Regions from separate parts of the Streptomyces sp. NPDC030222 genome, predicted to be linked through region 2. Evidence: riboswitches for the same ligand, from Rfam matches in the RefSeq annotation. Region 2 holds a riboswitch; the other holds the start of a gene.
The links. A riboswitch is a leader RNA that binds a small molecule or an ion and turns the genes downstream of it on or off. The one in region 2 is predicted to bind cyclic di-AMP.

Region 1 (8,131 bases), on a different contig from region 2:
ACGACGGCCAGTACCGCCGCGCGCTGCCCGAGCTGCGTCGCCTCGCCGACGACCGTGCCGCCGAGTCCGGACTCGCCGACCCGCAGGCCCTCCAGTACCGCTACGACGCGGCCCACTGCCTGGAGCAGCTCGGCGAGGCGACCGCGGCCCTCGCCGAGTACCGCGCCCTGCTCCCCTACTTCGAGAACCAGTACGTCACCGGCGGCACCGACCCGGCTCGCGCCTTCGAGATACGCCAGCGCATGGGCAACCTCCTCCTGGCGGTGGGCGACCACGCGGCCGCGTACCAGCACCTGCAGGCGCTGCTGTTCGACGTGGAACGCACTTACGGACCGCACCATCCCATGTCCGGCGAACTGCGCCGGCAGCTCGCCCGGCACCAGGCCGTACGCCGCATCTGAGCCGACCCGGACCTCAGCCGGGGCCGGGCCCGGGTGTCGTGTCCGGACGGGGACGGGGTCTTGCCCGGGGTCGGACCCGGATGCCGCGCCCGGGTCCGGACGGGACCAGGTCCTTGCCCGGACGGGACCAGGTCCTTGCCCGGGGCCGGACCGGGACGCCGCCCCCGACCCGGACGCCGACCCCGCCCCGACCCGGACGCCGACCCCGCCCGGAGCCGGAGCCGCCCGGACCCGGACCCGCCCGGACCCGGACCCGCCTGGACCCGGACCCGGACCCGGACGCCGACCCGGAGCCGGACCCGCCTGGACCCGGCCCCCGCCCGGGGCCGGACCCGGACGCTGCCCCGACCCGGACCGCACCCCGACCGCACCGGGACCGGGACCGGCACCCGGACGGGACGAACCCGTCCGCCCCGTCCGGCCCGCCCCGTCCGGCCCGCCCCGTCCGGCCCGCCCCGCCGGGCGAGACCCGCGGCGCCCGCAGTCGTTGGGCAGGGCAGGCAGCGGCCGCGGCGGCCACGCAGGGCCGAGCAGTGACCGCGAAGTAGTGGCCCCCGCCACATCAACTGCCTAACATCGATCACCGCAAGGTCGTTCTCAGTCGCACGACCCACGCCGGGAGGCTCCTTTGCACCGCCGCCGTCGCACCGCGCTCTCCGTCTCCGCCGCACTCCTCGCCATCGGACCGCTGCTCGCCGCGTGCGGCGGCCAGGCCCACCCGGGGGCGGCAGCCCTCGTCGGCGGCGACCGGATCGAGGTCTCCACCCTGCAGGCACAGGTCGCCGAGGTCCGTGCCGCCCAGGAGGCCTCGCCGCACGCCGCCCAGCTGGTCCGCAACACCGGACGTCTCGGCCGGGCGAAGCTGCACGGCATGATCCTCGACCGGATCCTGGAGCGGGCCGCTCAGGACGCCGGGGTGACGGTGACCCGCAAGGACGTGCAGCAGGCCCGCGCGGCGGCAGCCGCGCAGGCGGGCGGCCCGGACCAGCTGGCCGCGATGCTGCTCCAGCAGCGCGGTGTCGCCCCCGCCCAGATCGACCAGGCCGTCCGGGAGGAGGTGCTGCTCACCAAGCTGGCCGGGGCGCTGGGGGCGAACCTCGGCACTCCCGAAGGCCAGCAGAAGGTCGGCACGGCGCTCACAGCCGCGTCCAAGGCGCTACGCATCGACGTGAACCCCAGGTACGGCACCTGGGACGACGCCAGGATCCAGCTCGGCGACTACCGTGCGCCGTGGATCGCCCAGGCCCCCCAGGGCGGCTCCGGGGACGCGCCGACGGCGGGGTAGTTTCGGAGGGTGACCCGCGAAGACACCCCCGACCGCCGCAGCACCGCACCCGACGCCCCCGGCACGGGACGCGTGGTGCTGCTCACCGCCAGCCACCGGGTGGCGCCGGGACTGCTGTCCTGGCCCGCGTGGCAGACCCTGCGCACCGCCGACCGGGTGCTGTGCGCCGACCCGGGCCACCCCCAGCTGCCGTATCTGCGTGAGGCCGGCGTCGAGGTCGAGCACACCGCTCCCACCGCTCGGGAACTGCTGGAGGCCTGCGCGGGCGGGCGGACCGTCGTCGTCCTGCCGTCCGGCGAGGGGGACAGGGCACTGACCGACGGGCTCGCCCGGCTCGCCGGCTCGGGCCGGGTGGCCATGCCGGAGCTGGAGCTGCTGCCCGGCTCGTACGATCTGCCGGGCTCCCGGCTGCTCGACCTCGTCCAGGTCATGGACCGCATCCGCGTCGAGTGCCCCTGGTCCTCGCAGCAGACCCACAAGGGCCTCGCCAAGTACGGCATCGAGGAGGCGTACGAACTCGTCGAGGCGATCGAGGACGGCGACCGGGACGAACTGCGCGAGGAACTGGGCGACGTCCTGCTCCAGGTCGTCTTCCACGCCCGGATCGCCGAGGAGGACCCGGAGGAGCCGTTCTCCGTCGACGACGTGGCCGGGACGATCGTGGAGAAGCTGATCCACCGCCACCCGCACGTCTTCGGCGAGGAGACCGCCGAGACCGCGGAGGACGTCAAGGAGCACTGGCTGCGCACCAAGGCCGCGGAGAAGCAGCGCGAGTCGGTCACCGACGGCGTACCGCTGGGCCAGCCGGGTCTGGCCCTCGTCGCGAAGCTCGCCTCCCGGGTCCGTACGGCGGGGCTGGACGTCCCGCTGCCAGCCGGTGACGGCATCGGCTACGAACTCCTCGCCCTGGCCGTCCGCGCCCAGTCCGAGGGCGTCGACCCGGAGGCCGCGCTGCGCGCCGCGGGCCGTGCCTACCGTGACGCCATCCGCGTGGCCGAGGGACTGCCCGACCGGTGACTGACCGTCGGGGCTAACGTCGAGGGGTGAACGCCGACAGCCCCGCCCACGACTCCGCAGGAACGCCTCCCCAGCTCTTCACCTGGGAGTTCGCCTCCGACCCCTATCCCGCGTACGCCTGGCTGCGGGAGCACGCGCCGGTGCACCGCACCAGGCTGCCCAGCGGGGTCGAGGCCTGGCTGGTGACGCGGTACGCGGACGCCAAGCAGGCGCTGGCCGACCAGCGGCTGTCGAAGAATCCCGCGCACCATGACGAACCCGCCCACGCCAAGGGGAAGACGGGCATTCCCGGCGAGCGCAAGGCCGAGCTGATGACGCATCTGCTCAACATCGACCCGCCGGACCACACCCGGCTGCGGCGGCTGGTGTCCAAGGCGTTCACCCCGCGCCGCGTCGCGGAGTTCGCGCCGCGCGTGCAGGAGCTGACGGACCGTCTCATCGACGGCTTTGCAACAAAAGGGGAGGCCGACCTCATCCACGAATTCGCCTTCCCGCTCCCCATTTACGCCATTTGCGACATGCTCGGGGTCCCCTCGGAAGACCAGGACGACTTCCGTGACTGGGCGGGAATGATGATCCGGCACGGGGGAGGTCCGCGCGGCGGGGTCGCCCGTTCGGTGAAGAGGATGCGGGGCTATCTGGCCGAGCTCATCCACCGCAAGCGGGAGGACCCGGGCGAGGACCTGATCTCCGGTCTGATCCGGGCCAGTGACCACGGCGAGCACCTGACCGAGAACGAAGCCGCCGCGATGGCGTTCATCCTGCTCTTCGCCGGCTTCGAGACGACCGTCAACCTCATCGGCAACGGCACCTACGCACTGCTGCGGAACCCCGTCCAGCGGGAGCGGTTGCAGACGTCGCTGGCCGCCGGGGAGACCGGCCTGCTGGCAACGGGCGTCGAGGAACTGCTGCGCTACGACGGGCCGGTGGAGCTCGCGACGTGGCGGTTCGCCACGCAAGCGCTTTCCCTCGGGGGGGAGCGCATCGAGGCCGGCGATCCCGTGCTGGTCGTTCTCGCCGCCGCCGACCGTGATCCGGAGCGCTTCGACGACCCGGACACGCTGGACCTGGCCCGGCGCGACAACCAGCACCTCGGCTACGGGCACGGCATCCACTACTGCCTCGGAGCGCCGCTGGCAAGACTGGAGGGCCAGACGGCACTTGCGACGCTCCTGACCCGCTTGCCCGATCTGCGGCTTGCGGTCGATCCAGCCGATTTGCGATGGCGTGGGGGACTCATCATGCGGGGATTGCGCACATTGCCCGTAGAGTTCACCCCTCATCGAAACTGACGCACCATCAAATTCGTGACTTTCACGTGATCTGCGCTGCATCGACTTGTGACTGACGTTCGAATGCGGCTAGGTTCACCGTCCATCCCAGTAGTCACGCGAAAGGCCCACCGCATGCGCTCCGGGAACGGTAGACACCGCCGACCCCGTCAGGCTCCCGCCCTTGTCGTCGCCGCGGGGGTGACCGGCTCCGCACTGGCCCTTCCGCTGCTCGCGGCGGCCAACGCCAACGCCGCCGACGCGGAGACCTGGAACAGGGTCGCCGACTGCGAGAGCGGCCGGATGTGGAGTGCCGACTTCGGCAACGGCGAGTACGGCGGTCTCCAGCTCACGCAGGAGCAGTGGGACGCCTACGGCGGCTCCGCCTACGCGTCGCGCCCGGACCTCGCCAGCCGCGCCCAGCAGATCGCCGTCGCGGAGAAGGTCCTCGCCGGCAGCGGCCCCGACGCCTGGCAGTCCTGCGCGGTGAGCGCCGGACTGGCCGAGGGCGGCGCCCATGCGGACGTGGACCCGGGAACCCCCGTGCAGCCGGTGAAGCCCACGAATCCGGTGGAGTCCGACAAGGCGAACGAGTCGGATGGATCGAATGGGTCGGACAAGTCCGGCGAACAGGGCGAGGGTGGCGAGTCCGTCGAGGGTGCGGCAGCGGACGCGGCCGAGGGGGCCGTCGCCGTCGCTCCGGAGGCCGGTACGACCGGTGCGCCCGCACGCGGCGCCGAGGGAGCCGCGAAGGGTGCCGCGGAGGAGGTCGAAACCGGGGCCCCGGGTGCCACGGAGTCCACGGCCCCCGAGGTCCAGGCCGGTACCGGCAAGCATCGCGGAGTCCCGGCTGCTGAAGCCGGGGCAGATGCTGGCAATACGGACAATATCCACCAGAGTGGCCGTCATGCCTCACGAGGTGACGGATCGGCGCGTGACGCGGCCGTCGGTGCCGATGCCTACACCGTCAGGCCCGGTGACAACCTGTCGGTCATCGTCGACGAGCAGCAGCTTGACGGCGGCTGGGCGGCCCTCTACGAGGCGAACCGCGAGACGATCGGCGCCAACCCGAATCTCATTCGCCCTGGCCAGAGCCTTGCACTCGGAACGTCTGCAACGGAGGGCGAGACCGAGGCCACAGAGTCGGCCGAGGCGGGCAAGTCGGACAACTTGCTCATCAATCACAAGTAGTTCGCGGCGGATTGTCCGTTTCTGTGTAAGTGAGACATGAGTCTCTTTGACCCTGATCGGCTTTGTACCGCGCCGAGATGTGTGTTTACGGTCGTAACCGCTCGCCACCGCGAGCCCCGACGACCGCACGCCGAGTCCTGCCGGCGGACGCCGGGACCATGCGTCGCGCAAGCGCCGAAGGCAGGAGCGGGGGACCCAAGGTAAGTGCCGGGCCTGGCCGTTGACACGCGTCCTCTGTGACGCCGTGTCGGACGGCCTTGGCCGGCTAGGGGTGGAGCCGCGCGCCCAGCGCGCGGCCGGGCACTCATCCGGCCCGAACCCGACAGCTCACCTCGCAGGCGTCGGTGAGGAGTCGAACCATGCTGTTTTCCAGCAAGGGCAAGCACCGTCGTCCGTCCAAGGCCACCCGTCTCGTCGCGTACGCCGGTGTCGCCGGCGCCGCCGTCGCCGTGCCGCTCATGGCGTCCGGGTCCGCGTCCGCCGCGACCGCCGCCGAGTGGGAGAAGGTCGCCCAGTGCGAGTCCACCGGCAACTGGTCCATCAACACCGGCAACGGCTACTACGGCGGCCTGCAGTTCTCGGCCTCCACCTGGGCGGCGTACGGCGGCACCGCCTACGCGCCGACCGCCGACAAGGCGACCAAGCAGCAGCAGATCCTGATCGCCGAGAAGGTCCTCGCCGGACAGGGCAAGGGCGCCTGGCCCGTCTGCGGTGTCGGTCTCTCCAATGCCCCCTACACCGGCGCCGTGACCGCTGCCCCCAAGCCCGCCGTGTCGAAGCCCGCCGCGCCGAAGGCCGCCGTCGCGGCGGAGCGGGCCTCCCGGAGCGAGGCCCGACCGGCCGTCAAGAAGGCCGTCTACACCGTCAAGGCCGGTGACACCCTCGGCGGCATCGCGACCCAGCAGAAGGTCAAGGGCGGCTGGAAGAAGCTCTTCGAGCTGAACAAGGACGTCCTCAAGAGCGCCGACCTGATCCTCCCGGGACAGAAGCTCCGTCTCGCCTGAGCGTGCATCACCTCTTCTGAGGCGATGCATCCGCCGACCGCCCCGGCCCGGTGCGCTTTTCCCCCCGTGCGCGCCGGGTCGGGGCTTCTTCCCGTTTCGGTGTCGTAAGGCCGGATCGCAGGCTTTCGTGATTCTTTTCGTCCCACGGGGCGGGCACCGGCGGGGCTCCGCCCCCGGGCCGGTTAGTCTCTTGCCGCAAGGCCAAAGAGACCATGCGTTTCAAGCGTCACATCCCAGAAGGAGATGCTCGTGCCGTCCATCGACGTCGTCGTAGCCCGGGAAATCCTCGACTCCCGAGGCAACCCCACCGTCGAGGTCGAGGTCGGCCTCGACGACGGCAGCACCGGCCGTGCTGCCGTGCCGTCCGGTGCCTCCACCGGTGCGTTCGAGGCCCTCGAGCTCCGCGACGGTGACACGAACCGCTACGGCGGCAAGGGTGTCGAGAAGGCCGTCCTCGCCGTCATCGAGCAGATCGGCCCCGAGCTGGTCGGCTACGACGCCACCGAGCAGCGTCTGATCGACCAGGCGATGTTCGACCTGGACGCCACCCCGGACAAGTCCTCGCTCGGCGCCAACGCCATCCTCGGTGTCTCCCTCGCCGTCGCGCACGCCGCGTCCGAGGCCTCCGACCTGCCGCTCTTCCGCTACCTCGGCGGACCCAACGCGCACGTCCTGCCCGTGCCGATGATGAACATCCTCAACGGCGGAGCCCACGCGGACTCCAACGTCGACATCCAGGAGTTCATGATCGCCCCGATCGGCGCCGAGTCGTTCTCCGAGGCCCTGCGCTGGGGCACGGAGACCTACCACGCGCTCAAGGGCGTGCTCAAGGAGCGCGGCCTGTCCACCGGCCTCGGCGACGAGGGCGGCTTCGCCCCGAACCTGGAGTCCAACCGCGCCGCCCTCGACCTGATCGTGGAGGCCATCAAGAAGGCCGGTTACCAGCCGGGCCAGGACATCGCGCTGGCGCTCGACGTCGCCGCCACCGAGTTCCACAAGGACGGCGTCTACGAGTTCGAGGGCCAGACCCGTACCGCCGCGGAGATGACCGACTACTACGCCGAGCTCGTCGACGCGTACCCGCTGGTCTCCATCGAGGACCCGCTGAACGAGGAGGACTGGGACGGCTGGAAGACCATCACCGACAGGCTCGGTGACAAGGTCCAGCTCGTCGGCGACGACCTGTTCGTCACCAACCCCGAACGCCTCGCCCGCGGCATCGAGAACGACACCGCCAACGCCCTGCTGGTCAAGGTCAACCAGATCGGCTCGCTGACCGAGACCCTCGACGCCGTCGAGCTCGCCCAGCGCAACGGCTTCAAGTGCATGATGTCCCACCGCTCCGGCGAGACCGAGGACACCACCATCGCCGACCTGGCCGTCGCCACCAACTGCGGCCAGATCAAGACCGGTGCCCCGGCCCGTTCGGACCGCGTCGCCAAGTACAACCAGCTGCTGCGCATCGAGGAGATCCTCGACGACGCCGCGGTGTACGCGGGCCGCTCCGCGTTCCCCCGGTTCAAGGGCTGACGACAGGCAGATCCGTACGTCCCCGCACTCGGTCCCGTACCGTGTGCGGGGACGTACGTGTGTGGCGACAGGGGAGGCGGACATGGCCGGGAAGGACCGGGACCGGTTCTCCACCGCGACCAGGCTGCGGCTGCTCGGCGAGCAGACCGCCGCCCGGGTCTACCGCTCGCAGACCCGTCGCCAGGCCCGCCGCTCCCGGCTCACCGGCCGCGCCGCCCTGCTCGCCCTGGTGGTGTGCACCCTGATCGTCGCGCTCGCCTACCCGATGCGGCAGTACGTGTCGCAACGGGGCGAGATCGCCGAGCAGCAGCGCGAGGCCGACCGGGCCGGGCAGCGCGTCGAGGAGCTGCGCGACGAGAAGGCGCGGCTCCAGGACTCCGCCTACATCGAGCGGCTGGCCCGCGAGCACCTGCACTACGTACGGCCGGGGGA
Region 2 (8,131 bases):
GGTGAAGGGCAGTTCGGTGACGACCAGGCCCTTGCGGCGCGCGGAGACGGTCTCCACGGACACCGTGGCACGGATCTTGAAGGTGCCGCGGCCGGTCTCGTACGCGTCCCTGATCCCGTTCAGGCCGACGATCCGGCCGCCGGTCGGCAGGTCCGGTCCCGGCACGTACCGCATGAGCGTCTCGAGGTCGGCGTTCGGGTGCCGGATCAGATGGCGGGCGGCGGCCACGACCTCCCCGAGATTGTGCGGCGGCATATTGGTCGCCATGCCGACCGCGATCCCGGAGGCGCCGTTGACCAGCAGGTTCGGGAACGCGGCCGGCAGCGCGACCGGCTCCTGCTCCTGACCGTCGTAGTTCGGCGTGAAATCGACGGTGTCCTCGTCGATCGACTCCGTCATCAGTGACGTGGCGTCCGCCATCCGGCACTCGGTGTAACGCATGGCGGCCGGCGGGTCGTCGTTGCCGAGCGAACCGAAGTTGCCGTGGCCGTCCACCAGCGGGAGCCGCATGCTGAACGGCTGGGCCATGCGCACCAGGGCGTCGTAGATCGAGGCGTCGCCGTGCGGGTGCAGTTTGCCCATCACGTCACCGACGACCCGCGCGCACTTCACGTAGCCGCGGTCGGGGCGCAGCCCCATCTCGTTCATCTGGTAGACGATCCGGCGGTGTACCGGCTTCATGCCGTCGCGGGCGTCCGGCAGGGCCCGCGAGTAGATCACCGAGTAGGCGTACTCGAGGAAGGAGCCCTGCATCTCGTCGACGACGTCGATGTCGAGGATCCGCTCCTCGAACGCGTCGTCCGGCTGCGGGGTCTTCGTGCTGCGGCGGGCCATCGCTGCTGCGGCTCCTTCACGGTCTTGGCAACGCAACGTGCTGGATCTGACGCCGACCATTGTGGACCGCCCCACCGACAACGCCGACCTCGACCCTCCCCGAGGCGTTCACGAAGGGATGGACCCCGCACGGGAACTTCGCGAGGTGTCGCCGCGCTTGCATACAGTGGCAGGGACTCTCGTCATCGCGATCGAAGGGACGTACATGCCCATGGGTCACACGGCCACAGACCAGGCCGGTACCGGCGGCCTGACAGCGACCGAGCACCGGCTGGCCAACGGTCTGCGCGTGGTGCTCTCCGAGGACCACCTGACCCCGGTCTCCGCGGTGTGCCTCTGGTACGACGTCGGCTCGCGCCACGAGGTGGCGGGCCGCACCGGTCTCGCCCACCTCTTCGAGCACCTGATGTTCCAGGGTTCGGGGCAGGTCAAGGGCAACGGCCACTTCGAGCTGGTGCAGGGCGCCGGCGGCTCGCTCAACGGCACCACCAGCTTCGAGCGCACCAACTACTTCGAGACGATGCCCGCCCATCAGCTGGAACTGGCGCTCTGGCTGGAGGCCGACCGGATGGGCTCGCTGCTCGCCGCGCTCGACGACGAGTCCATGGAGAACCAGCGGGACGTCGTCAAGAACGAACGCCGCCAGCGCTACGACAACGTGCCGTACGGCACGGCCTTCGAGAAGCTGACCGCCCTCTCCTACCCCGAGGGCCATCCGTACCACCACACCCCGATCGGCTCCATGGCCGACCTGGACGCGGCGACCCTCGAGGACGCCCGCAACTTCTTCCGCACCTACTACGCGCCGAACAACGCGGTGCTGTCGGTCGTCGGGGACATCGACCCGGAGCAGACGCTCGCCTGGGTCGAGAAGTACTTCGGCTCCATCCCGTCCCACGACGGCAAGCAGCCGCCGCGCGACGGCTCGCTCCCGGACGTCATCGGCCGCGAGCTGCGCGAGGTCGTCGAGGAGGAGGTCCCGGCCCGCGCCCTGATGGCCGCCTACCGGCTGCCGCACGACGGCACCCGCGCGTGCGACGCCGCGGACCTCGCGCTCACCGTCCTGGGCGGCGGCGAGTCCTCCCGGCTCCACAACCGTCTGGTCCGCCACGACCGCACGGCCGTCGCGGCCGGCTTCGGCCTCCTCCGGCTCGCCGGCGCGCCCTCCCTCGGCTGGCTGGACGTGAAGACGTCCACCGGGGTCGAGGTGCCGGACATCGAGCGTGCCGTCGACGACGAACTCGCCCGGTTCGCCGCCGAGGGTCCCACGCCCGAGGAGATGGAGCGCGCGCAGGCCCAGCTGGAGCGGGAATGGCTGGACCGGCTCGGCACGGTCGCCGGCCGCGCCGACGAACTCTGCCGCTATGCCGTCCTGTTCGGCGACCCGCAGCTCGCCCTCACCGCCGTGCAGCGCGTCCTGGACATCACCGCCGAGGAGGTCCAGCAGGTCGCCCGGGAGCGGCTGCGCCCCGACAACCGGGCCGTGCTGGCGTACGAGCCGATCGCCACCGAGGACGAGAACGACGACGCAGAGGGGGCGGACCAGTGAGCGACGCTGCCGTGACCATGGAATTCCACCCGCAGCCGCAGGCCGGCACCGCCAAGCCGTGGGCCTTCCCCGCCCCCGACCGCAGTGTCATGCCCAACGGTCTCACCGTGCTGCGCTGCCACCGCCCCGGCCAGCAGGTCGTGGCCGTCGAGATCCTCCTCGACGCCCCGCTGGACACCGAGCCCGAGGGCCTCGACGGCGTCGCCACCATCATGGCGCGCGCCTTCTCCGAGGGCACCGAGAAGCGGTCGGCCGAGGACTTCGCCGCCGAGCTGGAGCGCTGCGGCGCCACCCTCGACGCACACGCCGACCACCCGGGCGTGCGCATCGCCCTGGAGGTGCCGGTCTCCCGGCTGTCCAAGGCGCTGGGCCTGATCGCCGAGGCGCTGCGCGAACCGGCCTTCGCCGACAGCGAGGTGGAGCGGCTGGTCCGCAACCGCCTCGACGAGATCCCGCACGAGACGGCCAACCCGGCCCGCCGTGCCGCCAAGGAACTCTCCAAGGAGCTCTTCCCGGAGAACTCCCGGATGTCCCGCCCGCGGCAGGGCAGCGAGGAGACGGTGGAGCGCATCGACGCCGCCATCGTCCGCGCCTTCTACAGCGACCACGTCCGCCCGGCCACGACCACGGTCGTGGTCGTGGGTGATCTGACCGGTACGGACCTGGACGCGATCCTCGCCGACAGCCTCGGTGCCTGGACCGGTGACAAGGCCGAGCCACGGCCCGTGCCGCCCGTCGTCGCCGACGACACCGGCCGCGTGATCATCGTGGACCGCCCGGGCGCCGTGCAGACCCAGCTGCTGATCGGCCGTGTCGGCACGGACCGGCACGACCGGCTCTGGCCGGCCCAGGTGCTCGGTACGTACTGCCTCGGCGGCACCCTCACCTCCCGCCTGGACCGGGTGCTGCGCGAGGAGAAGGGCTACACGTACGGCGTGCGGGCCTTCAGCCAGGTGCTGCGCTCCGCGCCGCCGGCGTCCGTCACGGGGCCGGCGGGCGCCGCCATGCTCGCGATCAGCGGCTCGGTGGACACCCCGCACACCGGCCCCGCGCTCCAGGACCTGTGGACGGTGCTGCGGACCCTCGCCGCCGAGGGCCTGACGGACGCCGAGCGCGATGTCGCCGTGCAGAACCTCGTCGGGGTCGCCCCGCTCAAGTACGAGACGGCGGCAGCCGTCGCCGGCACGCTCGCCGACCAGGTGGAGCAGTACCTCCCGGACGACTACCAGGCGCAGTTGTACGCCCGCCTCGCCGAGACCGGCACGGTCGAGGCGACCGCCGCCGTCGTCAGCGCCTTCCCGGTGGACCGTCTGGTGACGGTCCTGGTGGGCGACGCGGCGCAGATCGAGGAGCCCGTCAAGGCTCTCGGCATCGGTGAAGTCTCCGTCGTCAGCGGCTGATTGACGGTCCGTCGGCTCCCGCCGGCCGACCGGACTGCCCGCTGTGCCGGCGACCGGGCCCCGGTGGACGACGTCCACCGGGGCCCGTCGTTTGTCCGTTTTGTTGCGGAGGCCGCCTGTCTGCCCTGTGGCGTGCGCTACAAAAGACCGTGTCTGTTTGGTGATTAAAAGGTGACCCGTCTAGCGTCGGTGGAGCTGTTCGTCCAATGCACCTCGTCGCAGCCGCGGCACCGGACAGCCATCGCCGAATCCCCGTACGGCGCGAGCCAGGGGAGCCGGGGACCCAACTGCGCGTCCCCTGGGGTGAATCGGGTGCCTTCGCCCGCGGAGGCAGCCGTAGGAGACCTTCCTTCTCCGAACCCGTCAGCTAACCCGGCAGGCGACAGGGAAGGAAAGGACCAGCTCTCTTCATGGCGTTCACCCGTGCCACCGGGAAGCACCGTCGCCCGAGCCGTATGACCCGCAAGGGTGCGAACATCGCAGGCATTGCCGGAATCGCGACCACCGGCGTCGTCGGCACCCTTGCCTCCCCGGCGCTGGCCGTCGACGGTCCGGCTCCGGTCACCGTCGAGGACACGGGGCTGTCCCAGGCGCTCGTCATCGACGACTCGCTGGCCACCGAGATCGACGCCCAGGCCGACGCGCAGGAGCAGGCCGCCGTCCAGGACCACGCCGCGGTCCTCGCCAAGGCGGAGGCCAAGCGCAAGGCGGAAGCCCAGGCGAAGGCCGAGGCCCGGGCCAAGGCGGAGCGCGCGGCCGCCGAGGCCAAGGAGCAGCGGGACGTCGGGACGCGCGCCGCCCGCGCGGCGGAGCGCACCAGCCTCTCCGGAAACTTCTCGGGGTACGTCTCGCCGGTCGCCGGTTCGTACGTCAGCACCCAGTACAAGGCCGGCGGTGCGGCCTGGTCCTCCGGCAGCCACACCGGTGTCGACTTCCACGCCGCGTCCGGCACCTCGGTCCGCGCGGTCGGCGCCGCCACCGTCGTCGAGGCCGGCTGGGGCGGCGCGTACGGCAACAACGTCGTCCTGAGGATGGCGGACGGCACCTACACCCAGTACGGCCACCTGTCGTCGATCTCCGTCTCGGTCGGCCAGCAGGTCGCCGCCGGCCAGCAGATCGGTCTGTCCGGCTCCACGGGCAACTCGAGCGGCCCGCACCTGCACTTCGAGGCGCGCACCAGCGCGGAGTACGGCTCCGACATCGACCCGGTCGCCTACCTGCGCAGCCACGGCGTCGCCCTCTGACGCACGGCCTCCGCCTCGCCCCACCGGTCCAGGGGCACGCATGGCCGAAGACCCCGGCGCTCCGTCCGCCGGGGTCTTCGTCGTGTGCCCCCCGCGGTCGCGTCCCGTGGGTAGGGCGTCGTGTGGATAGGGCGTCCTGCGTGTCGGGCGAGCCGCGGGCCGGGCGTCCTGCGGGTCAGGGTGTCCCCGTGGGGGATTCGCCCGCGGGGCCGCAGCCGGACGGACGTCCCGGGTCCCCGGCATCGCGATGGCCAAAACATTTCCAGAAATCATCGAGTCCTTCGGAAATTCCCGCACCCTGCAATAGAGTCGAGGAAACGGTGGTCTGCGACCGCGTTTCGCGGGGATTAAACGGAGGTTCGGGCATGCGCATTCCGGCGCATTCGGTATGCACGGCCATCCGGGACGACATCGTCGCCGGGGTCTTCGAGCGCGGCAGCCGGCTGACCGAGGAACTGCTCGCACGCCGCTACGGCGTCTCACGGGTCCCGGTGCGGGAGGCCCTGCGCACGCTGGAGTCGGAGGGTTTCGTCACCACCCGCCGGCACGCGGGGGCGTGCGTCGCCGAGCCGACCGAGCGGGAGGCCGCCGACCTACTGGAGGTCCGCATGCTGCTGGAGCCGCTGGGTGCCGCGCGGGCCGCGCAGCGGCGCACCGAGGCCCACCTCAAGGTCCTGCGCGGTCTGGTCAGGCTCGGCCAGGAGCGGGCCCGCAGCGGTCAGAGCGAGGATCTGCGGTCCCTCGGCGGCTGGTTCCACGAGACGCTGACCCAGGCCTCGGGCAGTCCCGGGCTGATCGCGCTGCTCACCCAGCTCCGCCACAAGATCGCGTGGATGTACTCCGTCGACCAGTCGGACCGGCCCGTGGACGCCTGGGCCGAGCATGGCGCCATCGTGGACGCGGTCGCCCGGGGCGACGCGGAGCGGGCCCGCTCGCTGACCGCCCGGCACACGGAGCGGGTCGCCGCGGCGCACCGGCTCCGCCGCGCGGACCGCGTGAGGACTTCGCAACATCCCGTAAACACCGCGGGCCTCTGTCATTAACAAAAGCACCGTATACAAAGACGGGGCAATCGGAGTGCATTCGGGTGCGGTGGATTCTTCCGCCATTCCCGGGATGTGCCGGACAGCGATGAGCCGTGGTTCCCGAATTTCGGGGCCACGGCTCTCGCGGTATTTCCTGGGTCATTCCCGGACCGTTCCCGGACGGCACCGGCCTCGGCCGGCGGAAACGGTCCGTCGACGGCAGCGGTCCGTCGACGGCGAAACGGCGCACCGGCGGAAGTGTCCGCCGTCGGAGCCGTCAGACCGTCTCGGGAAGCTCTTCCAGTCCTTCGGCGACAAGCCTCGCCAGGCGGTCGAGGGCGGCGTCCGCGCCGTCCGCTTCGGACGCGAGCACGATTTCCTCGCCGCCCTGCGCGCCGAGGCCGAGCACGGCGAGCATCGACGCGGCGTTGACCGGGGTGCCGTCGGCCTTGGCGATCGTCACGGGGACGCCGGAGGCCGTGGCGGCACGGACGAAGATGGAGGCGGGGCGGGCGTGCAGGCCCTCGGCCCAACCGACATTGACGCGGCGCTCAGCCATGGTGTTGCCCTTCAGCTGTGAACGGGTTGTCTAGACCACTATCTCATGGGCGGTGCCGTGCTCCGGCCGGCCCCGCCGTCCTTCCGCACCGGTCGGACCCCGTGCCCGAAGCGACACCGCGCGAGCCGGGTCCACCCACCCGTAGGTCTGCCCGGCCCTCCGCCCGTACGCTGGCTCCATGCAGACCCCGTCGGACCCCGCTTACCCGGCCCACTGGGAGGCCGACGTGGTGCTGCGCGACGGCGGCACCGCGCGCATCAGGCCCATCACCACCCATGACGCGGATCGCCTGGTCAGCTTCTACGAGCAGGTCTCCGACCAGTCGAAGTACTACCGCTTCTTCGCCCCGTATCCCCGCCTCTCCGCACGCGACGTGCACCGGTTCACCCACCACGACTACGTGGACCGGGTCGGCCTCGCGGCCACCGTGGGCGGCGAGTTCATCGCGACCGTCCGCTTCGACCGGATCGACGCCGAGGGGCTGCCCGCCTCGGCCCCCGCCGACGAGGCCGAGGTGGCCTTCCTCGTCCAGGACGCACACCAGGGCCGTGGCGTCGCCTCCGCGCTGCTCGAGCACATCGCGGCCGTCGCCCGGGAACGCGGCATCCGCCGCTTCGCCGCCGAGGTCCTGCCCGCCAACACCAAGATGATCAAGGTGTTCACGGATGCCGGGTACCAGCAGAAGCGCAGCTTCGCCGACGGTGTCGTCCGCCTCGAACTCGACCTCGAACCCACCGACCGCGCCCTCGCCGTGCAGCGTGCCCGCGAACAGCGCGCCGAGGCACGCTCCGTGCAGCGCATCCTCGCCCCCGGGTCCGTCGCCGTCATCGGTACCGGCCGCGCCCCCGGCGGAGTCGGCCGCAGCGTGCTGCGCAACATCCTCGCCAACGGGTTCACCGGACGTACCTACGCGGTGAACCGGGCCTTCCCCGAAGGCACGCACACCGTCGAGGGCGTCCCCGCCCACCGCTCCCTCGCCGGCATCGGCGAACCCGTCGACCTCGCCGTCCTCGCCGTACCCGCCGAACGCGTCCCCGAGGCCGTCGCCGAATGCGGTGAACACGGCGTCCAGGGCCTCCTCGTGCTCTCCGCCGGATACGCGGAGAGCGGCCCCCTGGGCAGGGCACGGCAGCGGGAACTCGTGCGCCAGGCACGCTCGTACGGAATCCGGCTCATCGGCCCCAATGCGTTCGGCGTCATCAACACCGCGGACACCGTACGGCTCAATGCCTCCCTCGCCCCGGAGTCGCCCGTTCCCGGCCGCATCGGTCTCTTCACCCAGTCCGGCGCCATCGGCATAGCCCTCCTGTCCGGACTGCACCGGCGCGGCGCCGGACTGTCCTCGTTCATCTCGGCCGGCAACCGCGCGGACGTCTCGGGCAACGACTTCCTCCAGTACGGGTACGAGGACCCCGACACGGACGTCGTCCTGCTCTACCTGGAATCCATCGGCAACCCGCGGAAGTTCACCCGCATCGCCCGGCGCACCGCCACGATCAAGCCCGTCGTGGTCGTCAAGG

Region 1: another riboswitch for cyclic di-AMP. It lies ahead of ACZ4Z5_RS15835 (transglycosylase family protein); the one in region 2 lies ahead of ACZ4Z5_RS09290 (M23 family metallopeptidase).

The regions. Positions count from the first base shown of each region.
Region 1 is NZ_JBVICA010000009.1:146,069-154,199, forward strand. Features, by position in the region: gene ACZ4Z5_RS15810 (protein kinase domain-containing protein) at 1-401, shown strand, start outside; gene ACZ4Z5_RS15815 (SurA N-terminal domain-containing protein) at 1,030-1,686, shown strand; gene ACZ4Z5_RS15820 (nucleoside triphosphate pyrophosphohydrolase) at 1,696-2,703, shown strand; gene ACZ4Z5_RS15825 (cytochrome P450 family protein) at 2,730-3,995, shown strand; gene ACZ4Z5_RS15830 (transglycosylase family protein) at 4,176-5,165, shown strand; cyclic di-AMP (ydaO/yuaA leader) riboswitch at 5,328-5,521, shown strand; gene ACZ4Z5_RS15835 (transglycosylase family protein) at 5,525-6,169, shown strand; gene eno (phosphopyruvate hydratase) at 6,413-7,699, shown strand; gene ACZ4Z5_RS15845 (FtsB family cell division protein) at 7,782-8,131, shown strand, end outside.
Region 2 is NZ_JBVICA010000005.1:102,987-111,117, forward strand. Features, by position in the region: gene ACZ4Z5_RS09275 (DNA gyrase/topoisomerase IV subunit A) at 1-834, opposite strand, end outside; gene ACZ4Z5_RS09280 (M16 family metallopeptidase) at 1,040-2,383, shown strand; gene ACZ4Z5_RS09285 (M16 family metallopeptidase) at 2,401-3,783, shown strand; cyclic di-AMP (ydaO/yuaA leader) riboswitch at 4,016-4,180, shown strand; gene ACZ4Z5_RS09290 (M23 family metallopeptidase) at 4,194-5,027, shown strand; gene ACZ4Z5_RS09295 (GntR family transcriptional regulator) at 5,393-6,070, shown strand; gene ACZ4Z5_RS09300 (HPr family phosphocarrier protein) at 6,330-6,611, opposite strand; gene ACZ4Z5_RS09305 (GNAT family N-acetyltransferase) at 6,790-8,131, shown strand, end outside.